DNA from 2 places in the Alicyclobacillus hesperidum subsp. aegles genome. Region 1 is predicted to be linked to the other one. Evidence: riboswitches for the same ligand, from Rfam matches in the RefSeq annotation. Region 1 holds a riboswitch; the other holds the start of a gene.
What was found. Region 1 has a riboswitch for cyclic di-GMP ahead of QMF38_RS07275 (EAL domain-containing protein). Riboswitches for the same ligand answer to the same signal wherever they lie in the genome.
Positions count from the first base shown of each region.

Region 2: another riboswitch for cyclic di-GMP. It lies ahead of QMF38_RS09970 (diguanylate cyclase domain-containing protein); the one in region 1 lies ahead of QMF38_RS07275 (EAL domain-containing protein).

Region 1 is NZ_BSBJ01000009.1:38,225-45,966, reverse strand. It holds gene QMF38_RS07295 (HAMP domain-containing protein) at 1-711, shown strand, start outside; gene QMF38_RS07290 (ABC transporter substrate-binding protein) at 1,021-2,322, shown strand; gene QMF38_RS07285 (carbohydrate ABC transporter permease) at 2,396-3,385, shown strand; gene QMF38_RS07280 (carbohydrate ABC transporter permease) at 3,388-4,209, shown strand; cyclic di-GMP riboswitch class I at 4,351-4,445, shown strand; gene QMF38_RS07275 (EAL domain-containing protein) at 4,512-7,400, shown strand; partial or broken gene QMF38_RS14820 (pentapeptide repeat-containing protein) at 7,497-7,688, opposite strand.
Region 2 is NZ_BSBJ01000049.1:42,595-50,336, forward strand. It holds gene QMF38_RS09955 (amino acid permease) at 2-1,405, opposite strand; gene QMF38_RS09960 (LysR family transcriptional regulator) at 1,477-2,367, opposite strand; gene QMF38_RS09965 (TDT family transporter) at 2,493-3,614, shown strand; cyclic di-GMP riboswitch class I at 3,715-3,802, shown strand; gene QMF38_RS09970 (diguanylate cyclase domain-containing protein) at 3,864-5,174, shown strand; gene QMF38_RS09975 (SDR family oxidoreductase) at 5,403-6,164, opposite strand; gene QMF38_RS09980 (J domain-containing protein) at 6,202-6,906, opposite strand; gene QMF38_RS09985 (HlyD family secretion protein) at 7,120-7,742, shown strand, end outside.

The DNA.
Region 1 (7,742 bases):
GACGTCAAGCTGTCCATTGCAGGTGACTTGCGTTCCAACCATATATTGCTCAGCGAGATCTTATACATTGGTCTGTGTGCACTTGCACTCGCATTGCTATCTGCTTGGTTGTTCACCCGCGAAGTCCTGTCCAAGCCTTTGCAGGCGATGATGTCGGCCGTCAACGAGGTTGCTACGGGGAATTTTGTGGTCAATTTGCGAAAGTCCTCGCGCCGCAGTGATGAGCTCGGCAGCCTTGCCCGCAGTTTCGAACGAATGACCAGCGGTCTGCAACAGTTGATTACACGGATGGCGCAAACGGCTGAAGAATTGCACACTGATTTTGAACAACTGGTGGAGAGTGGGGACTTTACGGCCCACGGCGCCCTCCACATGGCAGACGTCATTCAACATCTAAACGAGTCCATTTCATCCCAGTTCTCAAAGCTGCAGGAACTTGGCGGAAAAATGTCGTGGCACCTGCAAGCCACCGCCGAAATCACCAGCTTCGCGCAGACGGCTGACGCAGATGACGAGTCCGACCTTCGCCAGTGGTTGGTTACCATCGAGGGGCTGATGGATGAAGCAGCTCAAGTCCATCGTCACTTACAGGGACTGGCCTCGACCGCCAACGGCCAACTGGGAGCCATTCGCCATATTAACCGCACGGCAGGTCGCCTCAGTGAAATGGCAAGTGAACTGCGCACGTTACTATTGACACTCGAGGTTTGATCTTGTCATCTGTCACCCAGCAAGTCGAAATAACTGTGGGGTTGCATGTCAGCGACCGATGCGCAGCTATCGTGTCGAATGAATGCTCCCCTTTTAGAAAGTTGTCTAAACCATCGAAGAAAACCCCATCCGTATTTCCGACCGTCGTCGAGCTATTCCGGCATCATCAACCGCTAAAAATGAAAAACAGGTTGCAACTTTCGACACCTTAGTTTATGATCACGACGAAGAAGAGATATCGGAACCGATGTAAGCGTTCACCGTCGATTCCATCTCTCATCACTCGCTCTATTTTCAGGGGGGTTTAAGATGAAGAAAAAGTACTTATCCATCGCCGGCGGCGCCGTTTTAGCGCTCGGTGTTGTAACCGCTTGCGGTGCACCTAGCAACAACGCAGGATCGAATGGCTCCGCATCCGGGTCCGCGAGCACAACCAGCAACCAGGTGCAAATCTTTAGCTGGTGGACGGCGGGCGGCGAAGCCAATGGCTTGAATGCCTTGATTAAAACGTTCAACAAAGAGTATCCACATGAAAAGATCGTCAACGAAGCAGTTGCTGGCGGCGGCGGATCGAATGCCAAGGCCGTCTTGGCGAGCCGCATGCAAGCGGGCGATCCACCGGAAACGTTCCAAGTTCACGCTGGACAGGAACTGATGGCATGGGTCAACGCCGGCAAGATGCAACCTCTTGACAGTCTTTACAAGAGCATGGGGTTGAACAAGGTTATTCCGGCAGCCATCATCAACGACCTGTCTAAGAATGGACATGTCTATGCGGTTCCTGTCGACGTCGGCCGTGGAAACGTGTTGTGGTATAACCCGGCGGTATTGAAAAAGTACCACCTGACGCCGCCAAAGACCATGAGCCAGTTCATCTCCGAGTTGAAAACACTCAAGGCAAAAGGCGTAACGCCGCTGGCTTACGGAGACAAAGATCAGCTTGGCTCTGTCATGCTCTGGGAAAACGTTTTGTTGGCGACGATGGGTCCGCAAAATTACGATAAGCTCTGGCAAGGCAAGCTTTCGTTCAACAACCCACAGGTCAAGCAGGCCACCAACACGTTCCTGGAACTGTTGCAGTATACCAACTCGAACCACTCCGCACTCACATGGGACGAAGCGGATCAAATGGTGGCAGACGGCTCGGCAGCTTTCAACCTGATGGGCGACTGGGCAAAAGCGTACTTCCAGTCCAAAGGCTTAAAGGAAGGCAGCCAGTTCGGTTGGACTGCATTCCCAGGCACGAACAACGACTTTGAATACGTCATTGACTCGTTCGGCTTGCCAAAGGGTGCAAAGAACCCGACGGGCGCGATGGATTTCTTGAAGCTTGTAGCTTCGAAGCAAGGGCAGGACGAATTCAACCCGCTCAAGGGCTCTATCCCGCCGCGGACCGATGCAAATGTCAACCTGTTTGACACGTACAGCAAGGAAGCGATGAGCGACTTTAAGAAGGATAGCCTCGTACCGAGCTTGGCAAACGGTGAAGCTGCAAATCCAGCCTTTGAAACGGCGGCTACCCAAGCAGTCACGATGCTTATCAGCACCAAGAACGTCAACGAATTTGTCAGCGCTTTGAACACGGCGGCTGAGGAAAATCCGCTTTCGTAATCAGGCGTATGGGGCTTCTACTGTGGTCAAGTACGGTATGTACTTGACCACTGCCCTAAAGGGGGATCAAGGAATGGAGAAAACACCCGTGCTTACATCACAGTCTGCGGCCATTGCACGGCCATCGGTCGCACATCACAAAAAGAGACGATTCAGCTGGGATAAGATGTGGTCGTTTTTAACGCTCGTACCGTCTCTCGCGGCGGTGCTCATCTTTGTCTATGGCTTTTTAGGCTGGACAGGATATGTATCCTTTACAAAATGGAACTCAATCCTCCCAGACTATCAACTGTGGGGCTTTAAAAATTACCAAATCTTGTTCCAGGATTATCGCTTTCAATCTGACCTTCGCAACTTGCTTTTCTTTACCGTGTTTTTCATTCTGGCATGCATGATCGTTGGTCTATTTCTCGCCGTCTTGGTTGATCAAAAAATCAAAGGCGAAAACATATTCCGGAACATCTTTTTGTTCCCCATGGCCCTGTCGTTCATCGTCACGGGTGTTGTGTGGCAATGGCTGTTAAACCCGAAAACAGGTGTCAATTTGATTTTCGAGGCGTTGGGCGCAAGCCATCCGCCGGCTTGGTATACCAGCACGCGCATCGTACCAAGTTTCCACGTTGGACAAATTCAATTTGGACTTCCCATCGCCATGATTGCCGTTCTCATCGCGAGTGTTTGGCAGATGTCAGGTTTTGCAATGGCTTTATACCTCTCAGGCCTGCGCGCTGTCCCGGAGGAAATTAAGGAAGCAGCGCATGTCGACGGAGCAAATGGATGGAAGACGTTCTGGCGAATTGTGTTTCCCCAGTTGCGCCCGGTCACAGTGACCGTCGTCATCATCCTTGTGCAAAGCTCGATGAAAACGTTCGATCTGGTCTATGCCATGACAGGCCCCGGCAACGGATATGTCACAGATCTACCGTCGCTAGACATGTTCACCACGACATTCCAGGCCAACCAGTATGCACAGGGTTCTGCAATCGCGATTGTCATGTTTGTCCTCATGATGATTTTTGTGATTCCGTACCTCTGGAACAGCCTGCGGAAGGAAGGGCAATAACTATGGTAATGCGCCGGGTTGGACAAAGTGCAACATACACATTGTTAGTTTTCTTTTCTCTGATCTTCCTGGTCCCTATTTACGTCTTATTGACAACCAGCTTTAAGCCAAATAGCGAAGTCGATATCGCGCATATGTGGGCATTGCCCCACCATTTCTCGTTAGCCAGTTACTCGGCGGCATGGGCACAGTTAGGCCCGAACCTCGGTAACAGCTTTTATCTGGCCATCGTGGCCACGATTCTATCATCTGTCATCGGTGCGTTTAATGGCTATGCACTTTCAAAATGGAAGTTTCCAGGTTCCAATATTGTTTTTCCAATCATATTGTTTGGTATGTTTATCCCATACCAGAGCATCTTAATTCCATTGCTCAAGTTCATTCAGGCTATCCATTTGTACAACACGATTCCGGGTCTCATTCTGACCAATACGATTTACGGATTGCCAATCACGACACTCATTTTTCGCAACTTTTACGCCGGTATTCCAGACGACCTGATCGAGTCTGCCCAAATCGATGGAAATGGCTACTGGGGCGTCTTCATGCGTATCATGTTACCACTTGCCATCCCAGGCTTTGTGGTCACAGGGATCTGGCAGTTCACAAGCATATGGAACGAATTCCTGTTCGCCGTATCCCTAACTTCGCCACCGCATCAACCTGTGACGGTTGCCTTGCAAAACTTATCCGGCAGCGACGTCGTTCAGTGGAACGTGCAGATGGCAGGCGCCGTACTCACGGCACTTCCCACCTTGATTGTCTATATCCTGCTGGGACGCTATTTCATTCGCGGGCTGCTCGCTGGTTCCGTGAAAGGTTAAATTTGACTCGCCTCCAATGCGGCATGGCTCCGAGCCATGCCTTTTCATTTGTCTCCTACTTTATGCAACTTTTTGTCCGAAACCGGAAGGACTATTCACGATTTTGTCGAAATAATCACTTTGTCGTTTGATGTAGAAAAAGCACGAAAAAGGCAACCCTCCGGAAACGGAGAGGACGCAAAGCTATAGGGGCTAACACTGTCAGGTGTAGACAGTCATGCCAGCCAGCTGCCGTGGTTCGGTTTGGGACAACCGCCGTCACGGTTGTCCCTTTTCATTTGTGGACACAGGGTGGGACAAACATGATGAAGTACTCGCGGTTCAGAGGCAAAGCGGAGCAAAATGGAGGTGAATGGGATGTCCCTATGCTCGGCCCATGGCGATACAAATTAAAGGAAAATGAGGTTTACTGCTCGCCCGAGATGGATCAAATCTATGGCCTTCAAACTCATGGGAAACCCACGCGTCCGGATCGGTTCATTGAAGCAATCGTGCCGGAAGATCGCGATCTGGTTTTGCACTGTTGGCGCATGCTGTGTTCCGGTAAGCGCGTCGGACGCAGTTTCACCTACCGAATCCAAGTTGGTACTCAAATTAAATTTGTACAATACACCGCAAGTTGCACGTATGACGACCATGGCCGGATGTCAGGACTGGAAGGCACCATCCGCGACGTGACAACGCTGCTTGATACCCCGGTAACAAGCCTGTTTTTGGCGCATGACCGCCGGTTGCTCAATCAGCCGCAGGCCGCTGTTGCTCTTGATCACGAGTTGGGAATCATCCATATCAATCAGTGGACGGAACAGCTCTTTGGATGGTCTGAAGACGAGTTGCTCTTTCAACACGTTCCATACCTACCCACGAGCCTGGAATCCGCGACACATGAGCTGTATCAAACCATCGTGAAAACGGGTGGTACCATCTGGCTCGACACAATCCGTTTGCATAAAGACGGATCGCTTAGGAAGGTATCCGTTGCCTTGGGGCCACTCTATGACGAGAATGGCCTCGTCAAAGGTTTGCTGGCCATGTATACGCCCGTGTCTGGTGTAGCCGATAGCATGGAACGTTCGCTGGCATGCGAAGCGCGCCTGCGCCCGTTCATCGAACACGCTACCGATGTTTTTATGTTGTTGGATCGACAGTATCACGTATTATACGCGAACGCGGCAGTTCAAGAGGTCCTGGGCATGGATCCATCTGAAACGCGTCAGTTATCTGCGCCCATGCTTGTGCATCCTGCGGATCGCAAGGAGTTTGAGATGGCATGCCAGCGAGTTGGCAACTCCGTGTCAGATGCCTTCAACATGGAACTTCGTTTCCAACACCGTTCCGGAGAATACAGACACTGTCTCGCATCTCTATTTACGTGGGTAAGCCCAGGTGGTCAATCGCACGTTGTCGTTCGTTTTCGCGACGTCACGGAAGCGCGATCGGTGCGACAACAGATCGAGTTTCTTGAGCGACATGACGAACTGACGGGGCTGCTGAATCGGAAGGCATTCTTCCATGAGTCAACTGTATGGATCAGCCAATCGGATCCGAATCACCCGCTTACTGTGATGGTTCTGCGCATACAGCAATTCGACCGCATCATCGAGAATCTAGGCCATGCGGTGGGTGATGTCGTCATTCGTCTCGCGGCGGAGCGCATTCGCTTCCGGTTGCCCAAAGACAACATCTGCGCGCGCATCGGGGATCATGAATTCGCTATCATGGTCCGGCAACAAGAGCGCGGCACGCAGACGATGTTCGCTTTGGCGAACGAACTGCTCCGCGCGTTTGAAGAGCCGTTTGCGTCTGCGGGACACACCATCTACCTTGACGCAGACATCGGTATGAGCTTCTGCCCGAACGACGGAGATGACATTGCGACCTTGGTGCAACGTGCCGGTGTGGCTTTACACCGTGCAAACGATGCAAGTGAGAATAGCGTGCAGACCTACTCAACTCAACTTCACACCGATACATACAAACAGTTTGTTCTCGCGAACGACTTGCGTGATGCCCTGGCAAATGACGCATTTCGTCTATATTATCAGCCCCGGGTGGACGCACAAAGCGGACGCATTGTTGCTGCCGAAGCACTGATCCGTTGGGAACACCCTGTCTGGGGATTGGTGTCACCTGTAGAGTTTATCCCCATCGCGGAGGAAACAGGGTATATTGTCGATCTCGGCTATTGGGTGATCCGTACAGCATGCCAACAGCTTCGCGCATGGCAAAACAGGGGTTATCCACCCATCAAAATTTCGGTCAATGTCGCAGTGAAACAGTTTCAAGCAAAAGATGTTGTACAAACCGTCTTATCCATCCTGGATGAGTGGGGCGTTCCTACGTCGGCCATCGAATTCGAAATCACCGAGACGTCTGTGATGCCTAACGATCCGACCGTGATCGACACCATTCAGGCGTTTCGCAAAGCTGGGGTCGCCATCTATTTTGACGACTTTGGCACGGGCTACTCGTCACTGAGTTGGTTGAACCAATTTCAATTAGATGGATTAAAACTAGACAAGTCGTTCATCGATCACCTGCCAAACGCTTGGGCGCCTTCACAGATTGTCAAGTCCGTCATTCAACTCGCGCATCAACTGGGACTCACGGTGGTGGCAGAAGGCGTCGAAAACGTGGATCAACTTACGTTTTTGCAAAGCGAACGTTGCGATCAAGTGCAAGGCTACTTATATAGTAAGCCTGTTCCGGCAACCGCTTTTGAGCACCTGCTCGCGCAGCCATCGATTAGACCCGCATCAGCAGACACGGTGGAGCGAGCGGCAAAGAATCGGCGCCGGTATGTCAGAGTTTCGTTTGACGAGCCGCTGGTTGGCGAAGTGACGCTTGCGTCCATTGCAGGCAAACCGCTGTCTCTGGGTTACACGCAGGTTTCTATTGTCGACGCTGGCGCGGGCGGCATCAGTTTTTTGTCCAAGCTTCGGTTTCCACCTGATCGACGCGAACTTCGTCTGCGCTTCCGTTACTCGTTAGCAGAAGTGAACATCGAAGTGGAAGGCTATGTGGTCTGGGCACATGAACTTCAAAATGGCGTATTTCAGTATGGTGCGGAATTCGATATCGATGCATCGACCAGAACGCGCCTGCAAGAGCTGTTACACCGACATCAGACACTAACCCATACCACAAGCGAAAGAAAATTGGAAGCCGGTATGCCATCATTCTTTGGATAAGGTAGAACGAGGACGGGTGCCCCGCTGGTGAACAACGGGGCATCTCGTTGCCGATGGAATCCGCCGCGAATCGAGTACATCTTGCAAATAGGCTTGTATCGTTTGACCAACGTCCCCAGTACTATCGATTGTCATGGCAAGCGTCGTTTCATCATCCTTACCTTCTGCTTTAAGCTCACGGTATTGTTCCTGTAGATCGAAAAGCAGGTCCGCCTTACGCTCATTGACGCATTTAATCCCATCATAGGGTGTAAATGCTTCAAGGCAAGATGACAGAGCTCGACTCAAACATTCGTACGCGAATATCGTCAAATGGATGGTATCAACCTTTTCACGCGGTCA
Region 2 (7,742 bases), on a different contig from region 1:
GTTACCGTCTGGCCTCATCGTGATCGCCTTTAGCACCGCGAAAGCGCACAAGTGCGTATATCCATACAATCAACAGAAACACGACTCCAGAAAAGACGGATACGCGCGTGAGTGGCGATAGGACGATGAACACGAACGTGCCGACGAGCAAGCACATGCCGAAGTAGGACAGAATTGGTCGGCGTAATGTGGAATGTTCTGTGATCGATGCAGATGTCATGGTTACCCTGCGCCCGGTGACATGCAGCAATAGAATGATAAACCAGGTCCACAACGACGCGAATGCGGAGGCACTGGTGATCCATACATAGGCGTAATTTGAGTTTAGGTACGTGATCAGTATGCCAATTCCGATGGCCAGTGACGTCAGCCAGACAGCTACGTGGGGCACGTCTTTTCGGTTCAGGCGCGCCAGTCCACTCGAGAGATGTCCTTGTCGAGCCATGGCATACAGCATACGACTACCACCATAAAGGCCCGTATTGCAGGACGACAAACCGGAACATACGATGACTAAGTTGACCAGGCCTGCCGCAATCGGGATGCCGGCGCGTGCAAACATCAGGGCGTACGGACTGCCGTTATGGTCAATGAGGTAAGTCCATGGGAAGGCACAAAGCATGACGAACATGGATCCGATATACACCACGAGTACTCGCCAGGTCACGCTGCGAAAGGCGCGTTGCAACGTGCGTTTCGGGTTGGCTGTTTCCGCGGCCTCGACGCCAAGCGTTTCGATACCGCTGTAGGCCTGCACGACGAGCGACAGGGCCATCACGGCTCCCAGCCATCCGTTTGGCAGAAAGCCGCCGTGTGCGTACAGGTTTGCGATACCTAGTGGACCGCCAGTATGCAACCAGGGGGTCGCCATCATGAGTAAACCAAACACGATAAAGACGGCGATGGCCAAGGCCTTCAGCACGGCGAACCAGTATTCGATCTCGCCAAACATGCGCACGATGAGCAGGTTGGATAGCGTAAATAACGCGAGCGCAATCAGACCTGGCAACCAGGCCGGAACATTTGGCGCCCAAAATTGAATTAACTTGCCGATGGCGGCTAGCTCCGACATCACGGTCGCCACCCAGTAAAACCACCACATGCCTGCCGTCACAAACCCGAGCCTATCACCCCATCTGTGCTTCGCAAGCATAGCGAACGATCCCGCGGACGGATCGGCAACCGTCATTTCGCCTAAAGCGCGCATCACAATGGCCACCATCACGCCACACAGCACGAAGTCCAGGATCACGGATGGGCCAGCGAGTCGTACGGAGACGGTCGCCCCATAAAAGAGTCCGACACCAATCACGCCGCCAAACGCGAGCATCTGCACGTGACGGGCCGAGAGTGCCCGCCGCAAGTGCCGTTCACTGCGCGATGCGTTTCCAATTTCGTTGTCCATGCCATCACCACCAGGTAGGCTATTACGCTTACCCTATGGCCGAGGCAGGGACATTTGTGTAGGATTCCAGCCTATGGTGAACTTTGCCCACTCTGCAAAAAGTCCCGAAACAAGATGGTCGCCCTCGTTTCAAACGCGGAGCGCCGCGTGACAATCGAGAACCAGCGGGTGATGGGTTCGTGGAGTGCCGGTACGATGCGCAGCGTTCCCCATGCCAGCTCTTTGCGAACGACCCAGCGCGACAACAGTGCAATGCCAAGTCCGGCCTCCACAGATTCTTTAATGATTTGCGTGCTATTGTACTCGGCGACAGACGTGGGAGCGATACCGAGGCGGATAAAGAGCTGATCGACAAATTCCCGCGTGCCTGAGCCAGGTTCGCGAATCATCCAGTTGGCTGCCGCGAGATCAGCCGGGGTGACGTCACCTTCAGGCGGCCACGGCGCGTTCTTCGCGCATACAACGACCAACTCGTCCTCGGCAAAAGGCGTCAGTTCCACGTCATCGTGCACCACATCGCGACCTTCCACCACGCCGATATCGAGATCGCGCACCGCTACGCGATGGGCGATGGTTTGTGTATTTGCGATCTCGACGATAGGTTGAATCATCGGGTACCGCTTGCGAAACGAGGCAATCACATGCGGCAGCACATATTCGCCGTAAGTAAGGCTGGCGCCGATGCGCAGGGAGCCGGATGGCTCCTCTTTGGCTTCCTCTAGCATGCGTTCCATGCGACTGTATAGCGCGAGGATTTCCTTTGCATGTCGATAGACAATCTCGCCGGCAGGATTTAAGCGAATCCTTCGCCGTTCGCGATCGAGCAGGCGGACATCGAGTCGCTGTTCGAGCGCTTGAATGTGTTGGCTGATGGCCGGTTGGCTAATGTGCAATTTCTTTGCGGCATGTGTGAAACTTTGTTCTTCCACGACGGTGACAAACACGCGAAGTTGCCAATCCACGCAATGCCCCCCTTGTGACATAAAGATAATGAATTCCTTATCACCTATATTGACATTATGTATTTTACCTAATCGTTAACAAGACATACCATAAAGACGATTAGCACAGAAGGGGGTAGACCTGTATGCGCGTCGTTCGACAATTCGGGTTAAATTGGTTCACAACGGTAATGGGCATTGGCATTGTTGCTGCTCTGACATACACGTCACCCATAACCATCCCGTTGCAACATGTGGTGGGCGTCACTCTGTTTGCGGCGTTGAACGTGGTGTTTATATCTGCATTTGTCATGTGGCTCTTGCGCTGGGTGCTCGCAACGGAAACTGCGGTGGACGACTTCCGTAAACCTGGGAGAGCGCTTTTTTATGGTGCATTCGCCATGGGATTAAACGTGGTAGGGAACGATTACTTTTTGATTGGAACCCACCTCTTGCCACGTTTACTAGCAATTCACATCAGCATCGGTATCTGGCTGGCTGGCACATTGGCGTCGCTGTTCACGGTCATTGTTGTTCCATACCTTTTGTTTGCCGAACATCGCGTCGAACGCGAAGAGACGGTAGCCTCATGGCTCATTCCGTTGGTGCCACCGATTGTTGCGGCGGCTACTGGAACCAATCTCCTTCCATACGTGGGTGGAAGCGCAGTGCAGTTTGCCATGTTGGCTGTTATCGTTGCCATGTTCGGCGTGACCTTCTTTCTATTTATTCTGATGAGCACCTTGGTCTATGCGCGTTTGGTATATCATCGCCGTTTGAGTGGCCAGGAGGCACCGAGCCTATGGGTGGAAATTGGGCCTATTGGCATGTCGATGGGGACGATGTGCGGCTTGCCTATTCAGGCAAGTCATCTGTTTGGGGCGTATGCAAACGCCTTGCATGCATTTGCCGAGGTGTTTGCGATGGCCATGTGGGGCATTGGCGTTTGGTGGATTCTCATATCGACAATGCATACGCTTTTGCACGTGACTCGTCGCGGAGATGGACTGCCGTTTCACCTTGGCTGGTGGAGCTACGTATTTCCGATTGGCAGTTTTACGAGTGGAACCTATGCCCTTGACCACCTTATGGGACATTCGTTTTATGCGATAGCGGGGGTCGTCCAGCTTGCCATCTTGTGGGTGTGTTTTACAGTTGTCTTTGTGCGTACAACGATGGGAATCGTCAAAGGGGAACTCATGACATGGCGAGCGGCGCACCAGTTGGAGGGCAGTGAGCATGTTTGCGCGCAGGCCAAGCGAGCGTAACGGTAAGATGGGGTGTACGCAAAGAGCCGCGCCCCTTACGCATGCCCCCTAGTATCCTCCTTGTCGACGATGTACAATATGATTAAACACAATCGATCAGATAACCAGTCGGCAAACACATCGAAAGGTGTGGGCGCAAAGCTACGGGTCTACAGGCAGATGCTGCCCATGATGGCCGAGTTGCACCCAAATCCCTGCGGCACCGTTGCTAGGGATTTTTTATTTTTTAGGATGGGATGGGGAAGTTGTGTGAACCAAAGTCCAAGGCGATCATCCAATGTGCATTCAAGTGGCCTTTCCTCTCGCGATCCCTTTGCCTGGCTGTCTAGGCAGGCTCCCATCGCCGTTTACGGTGTCGATCCACAGGGCAGAGTCACCGTGTGGTCGCCGCCTGCCGAACGCATATTCGGGTGGCTTGAGGACGAAGTCATCGGCCGCGAGGTACCCTTTGTGCCTGACGATGAGCGGGAACAGGCTAGACAACTCGTTCACCACGTACGCCGGCATGGATCCGTCAATGGAAGACTCGTGAAACGCCAGACCAAATCAGGCCAGACCATCGATGTTGTCGTTTGGGCTTATGCGCAATATGACGAAGCCGGTCAATACCAAGGTGTGCTCGCGTTTGCAACGGAGGACTTTCGAACAACCGAGCTCTCTGCTCAACTGGAGCAAGCCAAAACCACGATTGAGCGAATCTTGGACACGGTCGATGTTTGTCTGTTTGCGCACGACATTCAAAACCATAGGGTCGTTTATGGATCCAAGGGCGGCGAAAAGATTTATGGGTACACTCATGAAGAATTCCGCCAAAACCCGATGCTTTGGCTAGAGGTGGTTCATCCAGACGACACCGAACTCGCCTATGTACCATTGAACGGGCCGGGCCCCATCCGCACGGAGTACCGCATTATTCGCAAGGATGGCGAGGTGCGCTGGGTTGCCAACAGTTTATATCCGCGCTATGACGATTGCGGAAGGCCCGTCTTCGTCGAGGGGTTAACCATTGACATCACAGAGCGCAAAGAACACCAACGTGAGTTATTCAAGATGGCGTATACCGACTTGTTGACCGGTCTGCCAAATCGACAGCGGTTTGAGCTGGACCTTGCAGATAGCGTCACGAAGGCGTTGGAAGGACAGACCAAGCTCGCTGTGATGTTGCTTGACTTCGACGGGTTTAAAAATGTGAATGACACGTTTGGCCATCACTTTGGTGACGAGACACTAAAGGCCATCGCGGCCCGCTTGCGGGAAGCTACGGCGGATGGGGCCACCGTATACCGCATGGGTGGCGACGAATTTACCATCGTGATCGATCCGGTGACAGGGGAGTGCGACGTACGAGAGCAGGCGGAACGCTGTCTAGCTCGATTCCAAGAGCCACTATGCGTCGGCGGCGAGCTTTTGACCATTGGTTGTAGCATTGGCGCGGCCATTTGCCCGGACCACAGCTCGGACGTCGACACGTTACAGAGGTACGCGGACATGGCCATGTATTCCGCAAAAGAGCATGGGGGACAGCAGTATCGAATCCATCTTGCGCAGAGGCAGACGTGAGTGCATTGGCGCTTGTACCTAATCTTCTCGCCGTGGCGCGTGCGGTGTCGAATCTTGCGGAGATTGGCGTTGCCGTTGTGATCAAACAGCGGGAGCAGTGAGATGCCTTGCGGCGCGAATAGGCTGCGGCCATTTGCAGGGCTTTGTGGCCTATCCGCCGCAGCCGCCTTCCGCAGTCTGAACTCAATCATCCGCCGCGGGTGCGAACGGACTTGACGGGTGACCCGCTTAAAACTCTGGATTTCGCTTGCGGAAACCCAGCCACATTTGTCGTGCCGCCTCTGCCAAATCCTCGCGCGAGGCGTGCAATCGCCGTTCGGAATCACCATAGCCGATTTCGATCTCGCCGCGTCGGAGTGACGCAAAGACGCCATCGGCGAACTCGTTGAGGGGCGCGCCAAATGTGTGGAGTCCGGGACCACCGAGATCGGTATTGACGGCTGGAGGCAAGATTTCAATAACGTCCACCTTGGTGCCTTCCAGTTGCAACCGCAGGCTCTGTGTGAACGAGTGGAGTGCCGCCTTAGTCGCACTATAGATGGGAGCCCACGTTGCAGGCGCCAAGGCCAAACCGGACGACACATTGATGATAGCTGCATGTGGTTGTTTGAGTAAGTGTGGGAGCAGGCGCAGGGTAAGATGAATGGGTGCATCGAAGTTAATGGCGATTTCTTGATGGAAGTGCGCCCATTCCTCCTCCGTGCGCTGCACGTTGACCCACTGCTGAATGCCGGCGTTGTTGACGAGGACATTCAGGTTCGGGAATTCGCGGAGAAGTAAGTCGCACAGCTCGACGCGGTCGTGTTCGTTGCCGACGTCGCAGACACGCGTGTGGAGTGCAGGGAATTTCGCCTTTGCTTCCTCTAGCTTGTCAGCGCGGCGTCCACAAATGATAATTTGATTTCCGGCTTCCAAAAAGCGCTCGGCAAACGCTAGGCCGATGCCCGAGGCGCCGCCAGTGATCAGGATGGTATTGCCGCTTTCTCGCATGAGGGATGCTCCCTTCCGGTCGGTGTGAAGAGCCAGGTTAGGCTTCGGAATCGACACCAAGCTTCGTCAACAGATAGAGAAGTTGAAGTGCCCCAACCATGGCGAGTCCCAATAGTATCACGAGCGCCAATTTCGATCCAAACAAGCCTGTAAATATCGCGCCACTAATGGTCAATGTCGTAAACGCACCGACTCCGGCAAGCGCATAGCCAAGCCAATTCCGCTGTGTCGGCGATGGCATCTGCGCGGTGCCCCAGTTATAGCGTCGCCAGATGGGGCCCTGTGGCTTAGCGCTATCGTTCGCCTGCGTTTTGCCCTCGGTTCGCGTCTGCTTGCGGTGCTCTTTGGGTTTGTGGGGCGTCGATCTCGCCTTTGTATCTTTAACTCTGCTGCCGTCAGACGGAGCGTTTGTTGCACCCGTGGATGCGGTCAGTGACAGGTCATATTGTTCGCGCATGCGTGGATCACTCAATGTGGAGAATGCCTGCGCAATCTTTCGAAATTGGCGTTCAGCAAATGCGCGATCCGGGTGTACATCGGGATGCCAAGTCTTCGCCGCGCGTCGATAAGCAGCTTTAATCTCACTTGCCGACGCGGAGGACGGGATACCGAGCACCTCGTAGTGCGTCAGCGCAATTGGCGATCCGCATTTGCCGCAGCGACAGCTGAGGCCACTTTCGACACGAATTCGATTTGTGGTTCGACAGGATGCGCATTGCTTAAACACAACCGTATCGCCCACTCCAGACACGCCCCTCATCCATAGCGATGGCATTCATATACATTGTAACACGGCACGGACAAACAACTGAAACAATTTCCACAACAGCCCCTTGACTCATACACCTAAATATATTAAATATACATAGTGGTTAAATAGTACACTCTCTAAAAAGATAGCGATCAAAAAAGCCGCAAAGGCAATATCGGGATCGCGAATACGAGGAGGAAGCGTATGAACCCAGCAAACAGTTTTCGTAAGGTCATCGTCTTTAACATCATTCTATTCGTCGTTTTGGTTGCGGCGGCCATCACGGGCTACTACTTCTACAACCAGTCGACATTGTATTTGAAGACGGACGATGCGCAAATCAGTGGGACACAAATTACCGTGGCAGCGCCTGCTACCGGCAAATTGATCAATTGGCAAGGCAATGTCGGGACGAATTTCACCAGTGGACAACAGGTAGCTGAAGTACAGACGCAAGAGGGGAACAAGGTGGTCGACATTCCAGTCACAATGCCCGCAGCCGGGACGATTGCGCAGGACGACGCGGTCAATAACCAGATTGTTGCTGCGGGCACGCCGCTTGCCTACGCATATGACATGAGTCACTTGTACGTCGTGGCGAACGTCAAAGAAACGCTGATCGACAAGGTCAAAGTCGGCCAGCAAGTCGACGTGTACGTCGCTGGCAAAGCAGGTTCCATCAACGGTACAGTAACCCAAATTGGCGATGCGACAGCGGGTACGTTCTCGCTTCTGCCAACGCAAAGCACGACGGCTGACTACACACCAGTGACGCAGGTCGTACCGGTGACCATCTCGCTCGGGACGACGGCCGGCAGTGGATTGGT